2 regions of the Uliginosibacterium sp. H1 genome follow, and region 2 is predicted to be linked to the other one. Evidence: predicted binding sites of a transcription regulator. Region 2 holds the regulator's gene; the other holds the start of a gene.

Region 1 (3,770 bases), on a different contig from region 2:
GGGCGCATCCCGGCCTTCCTGCACGACACGGATGCCGCCTTGAAGTCTGCCTTTCCGGGGCTGCGCATCGTGACCTTCGGCCACGTCGGCGACGGCAACCTGCACTACAACATGTCGCGTGCGCAACGGCAGGACAATGACGTGTTCATCGCGCAAACCCCGGCGGTGAACCGCATCGTGCACGACCGGGTGGCCGCGCATGGCGGGTCGATCTCGGCCGAGCACGGCCTCGGCCAGCTCAAGCGGGAAGAAGTGCTGCGCTACAAGTCCGCGGTGGAAATGGACCTGATGCGTGCCGTGAAGGCCGCGCTGGACCCGCGCGGCCTGATGAACCCCGGCAAGCTGCTGTAGCGGACACGGGACGCCGGACCGACACCGGCTCCCGTCTTCCCCGTCCTCCCCGACTTCCCATCCCCTCAGGCGGCCAGCGCTTCCTGGGCGCTCTGCCGGCCAATCCCGAGCCCTTCCATCAGCTTGTACCAGTCGCGCTCCGACAGCAGCGGCCGCATGTTGCCCAGCACGTCCTGGAAGACTTCCGGCGGCATGCCCTGGCGTGCGCCCGCCAGCAGTGCGGTGCGCTCCGCGGTGTTCATCGCCGGCAGCATCCAGCGCAGGAACTGCCCGTGGCGCTCGGCCGGGATCGACGACACCAGCGCGTGCTCGATGCCGCGCAATTCCTCGTCGCTGTAGCAGGCCCACAGCACCGCGTTGTTGTCGGTCTCCTCGACCACCATGTGCTCCAGGTTCTCCGATACGAACAGGCCCAGGCGACGGTAGACGTCGGCGCCCATGCGCGTACGTTCCTCCACCTCAGCGCTGCCCAGCGCATCCGCGCCTGCCAGGAAGGCCTTGATGGCCAGCACATGCTCGTGGTGATCGCCCGAAGTCTGCATCGCCGAACCGGGGCGGCGTGCCTCCATGGCCGCGTGGATGAAGACATCTTCGTGATGCAGGTGGCTGTACATCAGCTCCATCATCGCGCGCAGCTGTGCGGCGGCGGCGTCGCTTTCGAGGTCGTCGCGCCAGTCGCAACGACCCACCTCGTAGAGCGTGTGTTGCATCAGTGCACGGATGCCCTTGTGCACGCAGGTGTACATGTTGTGACGCTCGGCTTGTTGCTGGAACGGCATGGTGTTTCTCCCAAGGATGAATGACAAAGACATGATTGGCGTTCGCTCCGCCATGAAGGGCGGTAGGAAGTGAGCGCAGCTTAGGGAGGTGTCGCAACGGCCGTCGCTAAATCTTGAGTAAGAAAACCTTAAAGGATTGCTAAACCACGCTGGGGGCAGGGGTATTGCCCGAAGGTCCGTCGAGGAGACGGCGGCGGGGGCCTGGAAGGTGACAGGGCGAAATGGCGTCGTGACCTGACGACAGCTTGCGACGACTAGGAATCAAGCACTTGGGGAATGCGCGCTTCAAAGGTGACGGGAAGGCCCGACATCCTGTCCATGTGTCACATGAAGAAAAATTCGCAATCCATTGATAAACATGCGTTTTGTATTCCTGGCACGGGCATTGCAATAAAGCGGCGCCCGCGGCGTGCATCCGGTGTGCCGCAGTTTGATGCAGGAGACTCCATGTTCAACAAGCCTTCGGTTCTGCCCCGCAACACTGGCCCGGTCGGCGAGCGTCTCGGGCGTAACGGCAGCAGTGGCAACGGCAGTACGACAGGCGCCAGCGCGCCGGCAACGGGCACGCTCAGCCCGTCGGTGGCCGTGACCGAACAACCGGCACCCACGCGCTCCGTCGCGCCGGCCACTCCGCGCGAAGTGGCGCCGGTACTGCAACCGGCGGAAGGCAGCCAGCTCATCGTCGGGCCGGACGTGAAGCTGCGTGGCGCCGAGATCCTCGACTGCGACACGCTGATCGTGGATGGCCGCGTCGAGGCCACCATGGACAGTCGCGTCATCCGCATCAACGAGCACGGCGCCTTCTCCGGCAAGGTTGGCATCGACATCGCCGAAATCTGGGGCAGCTTCGAAGGTGAAATCACCGCGCGCGACCAACTGATCATCCACGCCACTGGCCGCGTGACCGGCAAGGTGCGCTACGGCCGCCTGCTCGTCGAGTCCGGCGGTGTCATCGCTGGCGACATCGAAGCCCTGGGCGAGAGCCGCAGCGACGCCGCCGGCAACCGCCCATCCAAGCCGGCCAACGCCAGCAACGACGAACACGCGGGCAAGCCGCTGCTGGTGACCCTGGGCACCTGACGGCAACACCCCGTTCCCCATCGTGGTGGCGCCTTTGGGGGGTAGCCACCGCGGTCTTCCATGCCGGCTCGATGAGCCGGCATTTTTTTGCCCGTTTTTCCCTTTTCCGGAATCTCCTGCCACCCGGCCGGTCCCACCCAGCCAGCGGGCCCAGGCCTGACCGTGTTGCCTGCCCTTTCGGGCGGCTCAAGTTTGCAAGAATTCAATCGTCATCACGTCATTGAGCCGGCATATTGGCTGCGGCGGCCATTCTGGGCTGTAGAACAGCAAGTGGGCAGGGGCAGGGAGGCGGCACATGGCAATGGAGACAGTCCGGGAAGGCCCATCCGCGCATGCCGCTGGGCAGGGCGGGTTGGCGACGATAGCCGGCCTGGGCGGGGAGGTGCCGATCGCCCGGGTGCTGGACAGCCTGTTCACCTACGTATGGACGCTCACGCCTGACGGCACGCTGATCGCCGTCAACCGCGTGCCGCTGGATGCCGCCGGCATCGACCCCGACAGTGCGCTGGGCCGCCCGTTCTGGGAATGCCCGTGGTGGGACCACGACGACAGCGTGCAGGAGCTGCTGCGCAACTCCGTGGCCAGGGCCGCTGCCGGCGAGACCGCCCGCTACGACATCGTCGCCCGCCTGGCCGGCGACAGCCGCACCACGCTGGATTTCATGCTGGCCCCGATGAACGACCAGCCTGGCCACATCAGCCACCTCATCGCGTCGGCCATCGACATCAGCGACCGCAAGAGCAGCGAGGAAGCACTGCGGCTCTCCGAGGAACGCTTCCGCGCGGTGGTGGAGGTGGCGCCCGACGGCATGGCGATGGTCAATCGCGACGGACGCATCGTGCTGGTGAACCGGGGGCTGGAGCGCATGTTCGGCCACCGTCGCGAGGAGATGATCGGCCAGCCGGTGGAGATGCTGATGCCCGACCGCTACCGCGACATGCACCACGGCCTGCGTTCCAGCTATCTCCGCTCGCCGACCACGCGTGACATGGCGGGGCGTCGCGAACTCTTCGCGCTGCGTCGCGACGGCAGCGAGTTTCCGGTGGAGATCGGCCTCAATGCCTTGCAGACGGCCGACGGCATGCACGTACTGGCGACCATCGTCGACGTCACCAAGCGCAAGGCCGACCAGACGATGCTCAACAAGTCGCTCGAAGAGAAGACGGTGCTGCTCAACGAGGTGCACCACCGCGTCAAGAACAACCTGCAGGTCATCTCCAGCCTGCTCAACCTGCAGTCCTCCACCTCCACGCCGGAGGCGCGCGTGGTGCTGGCGGAGAGCCAGAGCCGGGTGAAGGCGATGGCGCTGATCCACCAGTTGCTCTACGAGCGCAACGACTTCTCGCGCATCGAGCTCAGCGTGTACATCGCGCGTCTCGCCAGCCTGCTGCGCGAGACCTTCCTGCGTCAGTCCGCCCGGATCACCCTGAACGTCAGCAACGAGGCGATGGGCCTGGGCATCGACCTGCAGCGCGCCGTGCCCTGCGGCCTGCTGGTGAACGAGCTGGTCACCAATGCCATCAAGCATGCGTTCCCGGACGATCGCCCGGGTCGCGTCGA
Region 2 (9,744 bases):
AATACGGCGACCTCGACAACATCGTGGCCCACGCGGCCGACATCAAGGGCGTGGTGGGCGAGAACCTGCGCCGCGCGCTGGGCTTCCTGCCGCTGGGCCGCAAGCTCGTGACCATCGCCACCGACGTGGCTTTGCCGGAGCCGCTGGAATCGCTGACCTGGCGCGAGCCGGACACCGGCACACTGATCGAGCAATTCGCCCGCTGGGAATTCAAGACCTGGCTGCGTGAGCTGAAAGGCGAGGACAGCCCGGCCGACTCCGCAGCCGCTGCCGTGAGCGCCCGCGTCACCGACCTGTCCGCCGTGACACTGGCCGGCGCGCGTGAAGAAAGCATTGAGCGCATCGAGGGCACCGCCCACCGCGACAACTACGAGTGCATCCTCACCGAAGACCAGTTGAACCGCTGGCTGGTCATTCTCGATGCCGCGACGCTGACCGCCTTCGACACCGAGACCGACAGCCTGGACCCGATGAAGGCACGCATCGTCGGCATGAGCTTCTGCGTGCAGGAAGGCGAAGCCGCCTACCTGCCGCTGGCGCACACCTACCCTGGCGCGCCCGACCAGTTGCCCTTCGATGCCACGCTGGCGCGCCTCAAGCCCTGGCTGGAAGATGCCAGCAAGCCCAAGCTCGGCCAGAACCTGAAATACGACATGCACGTGCTGGCCAACCACGGCATCCGCTTCCGCGGCGTGGTGCACGACACCCTGCTGGAATCCGCCGCCTACGAGAGCGACAAGGGCCACGACCTCGACCAGCTCGCCAGCCGCTACACCGGCCTGCAGACGCTGAGCTTCACCGACGTGTGCGGCAAGGGCGCCAAGCAGATCGGCTTCAACGAAGTGGAACTGCAACTGGCCACGCACTACTCGGCGGAGGACGCCGACGTCACCTTGCGTGTGCACAACGTGCTGTGGCCGCGCATCGAGAACGACGCCTCGCTGCTGCGCGTGTATCGCGACATCGAGCTACCGGTGCAGGAGGTGCTGTGGGCGATGGAGCGCGAGGGCGTGCTGATCGACAGTACCCTGCTCGCCCAGCAGAGCGATGAACTCGGCCGCAAGATGCTGGACCTGGAACAGCAGGCCTACACCGCCGCCGGCCAGCCCTTCAACCTCAACAGCCCCAAGCAGCTCGGCGAAATCCTCTTCGAGCGCCAGAAGCTGCCGGTAGTGAAGAAGACCCCCAGCGGCGCGCCCAGCACCGACGAAGAAGTGCTGACCCAGCTCGCGCTGGACTACCCGCTACCCAAGCTGCTGCTGGAATACCGCAGCTTCGCCAAGCTGAAGAGCACCTACACCGACAAGCTGCCGCGCAGCGTGAATCCGCAGACCGGCCGGGTGCACACCAGCTTCTCGCAGACTGGCGCGATCACCGGCCGCCTGGCCAGCACCGACCCGAACCTGCAGAACATCCCGATCCGCACGCCGGAAGGCCGCCGCATCCGCGCCGCCTTCATCGCCGCGCCCAGCAAGCGCATCGTGTCGGCCGACTATTCGCAGATCGAGCTGCGCATCATGGCCCACCTGTCCGGCGACGAGCGCCTGCTGCAGGCCTTCGCCGCCGGCGAGGACGTGCACCGCGCCACCGCCGCCGAGGTGTTCGGCGTGACGCCGGCCGAGGTCAGCAGCGACCAGCGTCGCTACGCCAAGACCATCAATTTCGGCCTGATCTACGGCATGAGCGCGCACGGGCTGGCCAAGGCGCTGGAAATCGAACGCGGCGCGGCCCAGGGCTGGATCGACCGCTATTTCGCCCGCTACCCCGGCGTCGCCACCTACATGGAAGACACCCGCCGCAGCGCACGCGACAAGGGCTACGTGGAAACGGTGTTCGGCCGCCGCCTGTGGCTGCCGGAGATCAAGAGCAGCAACGTCGGTCGGCGCCAGGGCGCCGAGCGTGCGGCGATCAATGCGCCGATGCAGGGCACGGCGGCCGATCTGGTCAAAATGGCCATGCGCCACGTCTACGACTGGATCCGCGAGGAAAACCTCGCCAGCCGCCTGCTGCTGCAGGTGCACGACGAACTGATCCTGGAAGTCCCCGACGCGGAGCTGGAGCACGTGAAAAATGTCCTGCCGCAGCGCATGTCGGGCGTGGCCGAACTGAAGGTGCCGTTGCTGGCCGAAGTAGGGAGCGGAGACAGCTGGGATCAGGCACACTGAACACCACAATTAAGGCGCGCCCGCGGCAAAGCTGCACTCCGACTGGATTACCGGCTGGCGCTGCCGTAAACCCTGTAGCACCCCGCCGCATCGGCCTGGCCGGAAAACGAGTGCCGACAAGGGTTTTGCGAAAGTTCGCAGTCCCAACTAACGTGAAATGCTGCCGCCTTGGTGCGGGGCACAATCACTATAATCCCCGGACCTTCAGCAGCGTCCTGAAGGCATTGAAGGTAAGACCATCGTGGAAGCCGTACTCCCTGCCGACATCGCCGAAACCAGCCTCTCCGGCAACGTCCTGAAGCTGCAGAAATTCCTGCTGCGGCAGGTCGGCCGCGCCATCGCCGACTTCGGCATGATCGAGGAAGGCGACCGCGTGATGGTGTGCTGCTCCGGCGGCAAGGACTCCTATACCTTGCTGACCTTGCTGTCGATCCTGCGCCAGCGCGCACCGATCGACTTCAGCATCGTCGCGATGAACCTCGACCAGAAGCAGCCTGGCTTCCCCGACGAGGTGTTGCCGCGCTACTTCGAGTCGATCGGCGTCGAGTACCGGATCGTCACCGAGGACACCTACTCCATCGTCAAGGGCAAGGTGCCGGAGGGCAAGACCACCTGCGCACTGTGTTCGCGCCTGCGCCGCGGCATCATCTACCGGACGGCGCGGGAAATCGGCGCGACGAAGATTGCGCTCGGCCACCACCGCGAGGACATCATCGAGACGCTGTTCCTCAACATGTTCTTCGGCGGCAAGCTCAAGGCCATGCCGCCGAAGCTGGTCAGCGACGACGGTCAGCACGTGGTGATCCGCCCGCTCGCCTACTGCAACGAACGCGACGTCGCGAAGTTTGCCCGCGCGATGGCGTACCCGATCATCCCGTGCAACCTCTGCGGTACGCAGGAAAACGCGCAGCGCAAGCAGATCAAGGCGATGCTCGCCGACTGGGAAACCCGCTTCCCGGGCCGCGTCGAGTCGATCACCACTGCCCTTCAGAACGTAGTGCCCTCGCATCTTGCGGATGGCAACCTGTACAACTTCAAGAGCCTGTCGCCCCTTGCAGACAGCGCCGGCGGTGACCTGGTTTTCGACCCCCCCGAACTCGATACCGGCAATACCGAACCGGTCGTCGCGCCCATCGTCTGGAACACCCGCGCCGACCCCTGGACCAAGCTGGAGTCACCCGAACAATGATAAGTAGCCCCGTATCCGAGACCTGCGTGGTGGTAGCCGAGGTCACGGGTGACAGCACCCTGGTCAGCAAGCTTGGCGAAACCGAAGCAGCGCGCGCCCGCGAACGTTGCCTGTCGCGCGCCGAGCGTTCCATCGAAGCCCATCAGGGCCAGACGCTGAAGAGCGAGGGCCGCCGGCTGGTTGCCGTCTTCCCGCGCTGTGACGCAGCGGTACTGGCTGCCAGCGACATCCGCGATCGCGTGGCGCAATTGCCACCGGTGTCCGGTGTGTCGCTGTCGGTACGCATCGGCGTCCACTGCGGCCCGAACGAAGGCGAGACCAGCAACCCCAGCAACGAGGCCGTCGAGATCGTCAACAATCTCGCCTCGGTGGCCTCGCCCGGCCAGATCCTGTTGTCCGGTGAAGCCTCGATGCACCTGCCGGAATCGGTGCGCGGCCAGATCGACACGCAGACCCAGCTGTCGGTGTCCTCCAACGGCTACGACCTGCCGATCTTCGAGTTGAAGACCGGCACGGCCGCCTTGCGCGAAGCCACGCTGCGCTCCCTGCCCGCGGCCGCACCGCGTGTCGAGGCGCCCACCAAGCCCGCCGAACCCTCGGCGCCGCGCTCGCGCCTCATGCTGCGCTACCTGAACCACAGTTTCGTGGTCAGCGAACTGCAGCCGGTGCTGCTGGCCGGGCGCGAGGAGGGCAATGATGTCGTCATCGGCGATCGCCGCGCCTCGCGTCACCATGCACGCATCGAATGGCGCTCGGGCCGCTACGTGCTGATCGACAACAGCACCAACGGCACCTACCTGGTGGACGACAGCGGCGTGGAGATCGTGCTGCGCCGTGGTGAATGCGACCTGCCACCTCGCGGCCGCGTGGGCCTGGGTTATTCGCCCAACGAGGTCGACGTCGACAGCATGATGTTCGATATCGGCCAGCGCTGAGACCGGTCACCCCTCCGCAAGGGAAGAAAAAAGGCCACGCAATGCGTGGCCTTTTTGTTGTCCTTCGCGTGCTGTCTGGCGTGAACACCCGCGAAGCACTGTCCCGTGTTTTCAGTGCTCGAAAGGGTCTTCCTGGTCCAGCACACTGCGCTGCCGGGCCACGAACTCCTGCGTGGAGTCGATGCCCCGCAACTGCAGGATGGTGTTGCGCACCGCCGCCTCCAGCAGCACCGCGAGGTTGCGGCCCGCCGCCACCGGCAGCACGGTGCGGCGTACGGGAACGCCGAGCACGTCCTGCATCTCGTCGTCCAGCGGCAGGCGCAGCGGTTCGTCGGCGGCGGAGCGACGTTGCAGGTGAACCACCAGCTTGAGCTTCATCTTCCGGCGACAGGCCGTCTCGCCGAAGATGGTGCGGATGTTCAGGATGCCGAGGCCGCGGACTTCCAGGAAATCCTTCAGCATCTCCGGGCAGCGACCTTCCAGCACGCCGGACGCCACCCGCGAGATCTCCACCACGTCGTCGGCCACCAGACCGTGCCCGCGCGAGATCAGCTCCAGGGCAAGCTCGGATTTGCCGGCACCGGAATCGCCGGTGATCAGCACGCCCACGCCCAGCACGTCCATGAAGACGCCGTGCAGCGAGACACGCTCGGCGAGCCGTCGCGCAAGGTAGCTGCGCATCACGTCGATGACGCGTGCGGACTCCATGGGTGAGGCCAGCAAGGGCACACCGACATCCTCGCAGTTGCGCCGGATGATGTCCGGCACCTCGCAGTCGTCGGCCACGATGATGCCCGGCGGCGCCGCGGCGAGGATGCCGAGCAGGTGGTGCTCCAGCTTGTCGCGCGCCTGACGGCGCGCCCAGACGAACTCCGCCTCGCCCATCACCTGCAGGCGCTGCGGATGGATGAGGTTCAGGTGACCGACGAGGTCAGCCGGCCATACCCGGTTGTCATGGATGGTGAGGTGCGTGTCGAGCCGGCCGGCGACGTGGCGCAGGCGCAACGCAGCACGGTTGGCCTCAAAGAGTTGAGCGACGCTCGTTCGCCGCATGCGGATCCCATTCGACAAAGAGGCTATGCATGGTGTCGGCGCTGTCGGCCGCCAGAAGATCGTCGCGGAAAGCGCGGTCGGAGAACATCTGGGCCAGTTCGGACAGCAGGCGCAGATGGGATTCGTTGGCCTGCTCCGGCACCAGCATCACGAAGATGAGGTTCACCGCGCGGCCATCCGGCGCATCGAACTGGATCGGGCTGGCCAGGCGGAAGAAAGCGCCCAGCGCTTCCTTCAAACCCTTGATGCGGCCGTGCGGAATGGCGATGCCCTGGCCCAGGCCGGTGGAGCCGAGCTTCTCGCGCTGGGTCAGCGAATCGATGATCGCGCTGCGCGACAGGCTGTTCTGGTTCTCGAAGATCAGTCCTGCCCGTTCAAAAACGCGCTTCTTGCTGTCGGCCTCCAGGTCGAGCAGCACGTTTTGCAGTGGCAGGATGTGGGAAATGAGGTTCATCCGGGGGAGGCTCTGACCGCGCTGTCACCAGTGGTGACGAGACGGTCGCTACTCGGCGTAAATGGACTGTCTGGGACTGTCGAAACTGTCGAGCTTTCCTGTCGGGCGTGGTGCAGCGGGATGGGACAGCAGAACCTTGGAGCAGGATAACCGGCCGAGGTGCAGGCAAGCGGGAATTATGCCCGACAACCCGGCCGGCCGGGCGGTCAGGGCTGGGCGGCTTGGTGCTTGATGGCGTCGCGCCCGTGGTCGAAGGACTTTTCCTTGTGCTTGACGACCTGGCGGTCGAGCTTGTCCGTCATGGCGTCGATGGCGGCGTAGAGGTCTTCCTCGGTCGCTTCGACGTGGATGTCCTTGCCGCGGACATGCAGGGTCACTTCGGCCTTCTGCTTGAGCTTCTCGACGGAGAGGATCACGTGGGTGGCGGTCACGTGGTCGAAATGGCGAATCACGCGTTCCAGCTTGCTGGTGACGAACTCACGGATGGCGGGGGTCACCTCAAGATGATGGCCGGTGATGTTGAGATTCATAGGGCACTCCTCTCAGATCGACTTGCGCTGACTGACCGGCGGGATATTGAGCGACTCGCGGTATTTCGCAATCGTCCGTCGCGCCACCACGATACCCTGCTGGCCCAACATCTCGGCAATCGTGGCGTCGGACAGGGGTTTTCTCCCGTCTTCACCTGCAACCATCTGGCGGATCAGCGCACGAATCGCCGTGGCAGAGCAGGCACCGCCCGTGTCGGTGGACACGTGAGAGCCGAAGAAATACTTCAGTTCGAACACGCCGCGCGGGCTGGCCATGTACTTCTGCGTGGTCACGCGCGACACCGTGGATTCGTGCAGCTCCAGTTCGTCGGCAATCTCCCTCAGGGTCAGCGGCCGCATGGCCACTTCGCCGTGGTCGAAGAACTGGTGTTGTCGTTCGACGATAGCCTGCGACACTCTGAGGATCGTGTCAAAGCGTTGTTGTACGTTCTTGATTAACCAGCGGGCTTCCTGTAGCTGGCCCGACAGGGCGCTGGCGGAACCACGGTTCTGCTGAAGGATGTCGGCGTAGACGCGGTGGATCCTCAGTTTCGGCATCGCCTCCGGGTTGAGGCTCGCCCCCCAGCGGCCGCGCGTCTTGCGGACGATGACGTCCGGCACGATGTAGCGCGGCTCCACGTGGGTGAACTGGGCGCCCGGGCGGGGGTTCAGCCGGGAAATCATGTCTTGCGCGGCGCGCAGGCCGTCGTCGTTGCAGCCCAGGCGGCGCTTGAGCTTGACGAAGTCGCGCGCGGCCAGCAGTTCGAGCTGGCCATCGACGATCTGCAGCGCCAGGCTGCGGGCACTGCATTCCGGGCAATTGCGCAGCTGCAGGGTCAGGCACTCCTGCAGGCTGCGTGCGCCGACGCCGACGGGGTCGAAGTGCTGCACATAGCGCAGCGCGATCTGCAGGTCATCGACTTCCACTTCCAGCTCGGGCGGAATCAGTTCGAGCAGTTCTTCCAGCGGGGTGTCGAGAAAGCCATCGTCATCCAGCGCCTCGATGAGGAAACGCACCAGCGCGCGGTCCCGGTCGGACAGGGCCATCAAGGCCACCTGGGCATCGAGGTGGTCACGCAACGACGTGGCGGCAGCCTGGAATTCCTGGAAGTCGGACTCGTCGTCGTCACCGCCATTGCGGCTGCCCGCTTCGGAACGCCACTCCGCGGCTTCGCCGAGATCGTCGTCGGAGGCCGCCTCGTAGGCCGCATCGATGGTCTCAGGCGGATCGACCGACACCGCCGGCTCGAAGTCCGCGTCCTCGCCGTTGCCGCTGGATTCGCGGATCTCCGCGAAGTCGCGCTCCTCGCGCTCCTCGTGGCGCGTGGCTTCGGCCTGCTCGACGCTGGCCACCGCTTCGGCGCCGCCCTCCTCACCGTCCTCGCGCTCCAGCATGGGGTTCTCCAGCAGGATGCGCTCGATTTCGGTGTTGAGCTCAAGCGTCGACAGCTGCAGCAAGCGGATGGACTGCTGCAGCTGCGGGGTCAGCGCGAGGTGCTGGGATATCTTGAGCTGGAGCGAGGGCTTCATGAATGAGACGGAAAACTTCTACAGGCGGAAATGTTCGCCCAGATACACCTGACGCACCTGTGCGTTTTGCACGATTTCGTCAGGACGGCCGCCAGCGAGCACCTCGCCGGAGTTGATGATGCAGGCGTGATCGCAGATACCCAGCGTCTCACGCACGTTGTGGTCGGTGATCAGCACCCCGATGCCGCGCGACTTCAGGTAGGCGATGATCTTCTGGATGTCGATCACCGCGATCGGGTCCACGCCGGCGAAGGGTTCGTCGAGCAGGATAAGCCGCGGGCTGGTCGCCAGCGCACGCGCGATCTCCACGCGGCGACGCTCGCCACCGGACAGCGACTGGGCGGTCGCGTCGCGCAGATGGCCGATGTTCAGCTCGTTGAGCAGCTCGTCCAGCCGGGCCCGCACTTCAGCCTTGCCCAGCTTCTGCAGCTCCAGCACGGCCATGATGTTCTCGGCGACCGTCAGCTTGCGGAAAACCGAGTTCTCCTGCGGCAGGTAGGACAGGCCCATCTGCGCGCGGCGATGAATCGGCGTGTGGGTCAGATCGGTGCCGTCCAGGTGGATCGCACCGCCGTCCGCGCGCACCAGCCCGACGATCATGTAGAAGCAGGTCGTCTTGCCCGCGCCATTGGGGCCGAGCAGGCCGACGACCTCGCCGCTGCCGACCTCGAAGGAAACGTCACGGACCACCGTGCGTTTCTTGTAGCGCTTGGAGAGCTGGGTAACCCTAAGCAGACTCATCGTTGAACGGCTCTTTCAGTACTTTGCGGATCAGTTCGCTGGTGAAGCCCCGCGACTGGAGGAAGCGCGCCTGACGGGCCCACTCGCGGGCGTCCTGCGGCTTGTCGCCGAATTTCTTCTGCCACACCGCGCGCAGGCGGGCCAGTTCGTCGCCACCGCCTTCATCGGCCAGGGTGGTGAGTGCATCGTCGATCAGCGCTTCGGCCACGCCGCGCCGTGCGAGTTCATTGCGCAGGCGCCCCACGCCATGTCGCTCGGCGCGACTGCGCACGAAGCTCTCGGCGTAGCGCGCATCGGACTGCAGTCCGGTCTCGGCGAGACGGTCGAGCAATGCCGACAGCATTTCAGGCTCCGCCTCGCCGCGCAGCTTGGCCGCCAGCTCGGCGCGCGAATGCTCGCGCCGGGCCAGCAGGCGCAAGGCCCGGTTGCGCAGGGCCGTCGCCGGAGAACTGCTCATCGCGAGGCATCCGCCAACGATCCGTCGATCAGGCCTGCTCGGCGGCAGGCAGCGCAACGACGCCCACCGCTTCGCGGATCTTGTTCTCGATCTCGCGGGAGATCTGCGGATTGGCGCGCAGGAACTCACGCGCGTTGTCCTTGCCCTGGCCGATCTTCTCGCCGTTGTAGGCATACCAGGCACCGCTCTTGTCGACGAACTTGTGCTCGACGCCCATATCGACGACTTCGCCTTCACGCGAAATGCCTTCGCCATACAGGATGTCGAAGTGGGCTTCCCTGAACGGCGGTGCCACCTTGTTCTTGACGACCTTCACCTTGGTTTCGGAGCCGATGACTTCTTCGTTCTTCTTGATCGTGCCGGTACGACGGATGTCCAGGCGTACGGAGGCGTAGAACTTCAGCGCGTTGCCGCCGGTGGTGGTTTCCGGGTTGCCGAACATCACGCCGATCTTCATGCGGATCTGGTTGATGAAGATGACCAGGGTGTTGGTGCGCTTGATGTTGCCGGTGAGCTTGCGCAGCGCCTGCGACATCAGGCGGGCCTGCAGACCGGGCAACTGGTCACCCATCTCGCCTTCGATTTCGGCCTTCGGCGTCAGTGCCGCCACCGAGTCGATGACCAGGATGTCCACGCCACCGGAGCGCACCAGCATGTCGGCGATTTCCAGCGCCTGCTCGCCGGTGTCCG

What was found. Region 2 encodes sigma-54, which starts transcription at its own class of promoters, with help from an activator protein. Its sites were predicted from a motif close to TGGCACGCTTNCTGCTNA; they were not measured.
Region 1: VVD47_RS19225 (bactofilin family protein) is a predicted target of sigma-54. The motif match lies at 1,505-1,522, and genes of this name have one in related genera.

The regions. Positions count from the first base shown of each region.
Region 1 covers NZ_JAYXHR010000004.1:10,287-14,056, forward strand. Annotated here, with positions in the region: gene VVD47_RS19215 (FAD-binding oxidoreductase) at 1-351, shown strand, start outside; gene VVD47_RS19220 (hypothetical protein) at 417-1,130, opposite strand; gene VVD47_RS19225 (bactofilin family protein) at 1,578-2,210, shown strand; gene VVD47_RS19230 (sensor histidine kinase) at 2,506-3,770, shown strand, end outside.
Region 2 covers NZ_JAYXHR010000002.1:1,331,160-1,340,903, reverse strand. Annotated here, with positions in the region: gene polA (DNA polymerase I) at 1-2,165, shown strand, start outside; gene ttcA (tRNA 2-thiocytidine(32) synthetase TtcA) at 2,407-3,354, shown strand; gene VVD47_RS15680 (FHA domain-containing protein) at 3,351-4,289, shown strand; gene hprK (HPr(Ser) kinase/phosphatase) at 4,401-5,342, opposite strand; gene ptsN (PTS IIA-like nitrogen regulatory protein PtsN) at 5,311-5,796, opposite strand; gene hpf (ribosome hibernation-promoting factor, HPF/YfiA family) at 6,003-6,326, opposite strand; gene VVD47_RS15660 (RNA polymerase factor sigma-54) at 6,339-7,856, opposite strand; gene lptB (LPS export ABC transporter ATP-binding protein) at 7,875-8,597, opposite strand; gene recX (recombination regulator RecX) at 8,584-9,054, opposite strand; gene recA (recombinase RecA) at 9,083-9,744, opposite strand, start outside.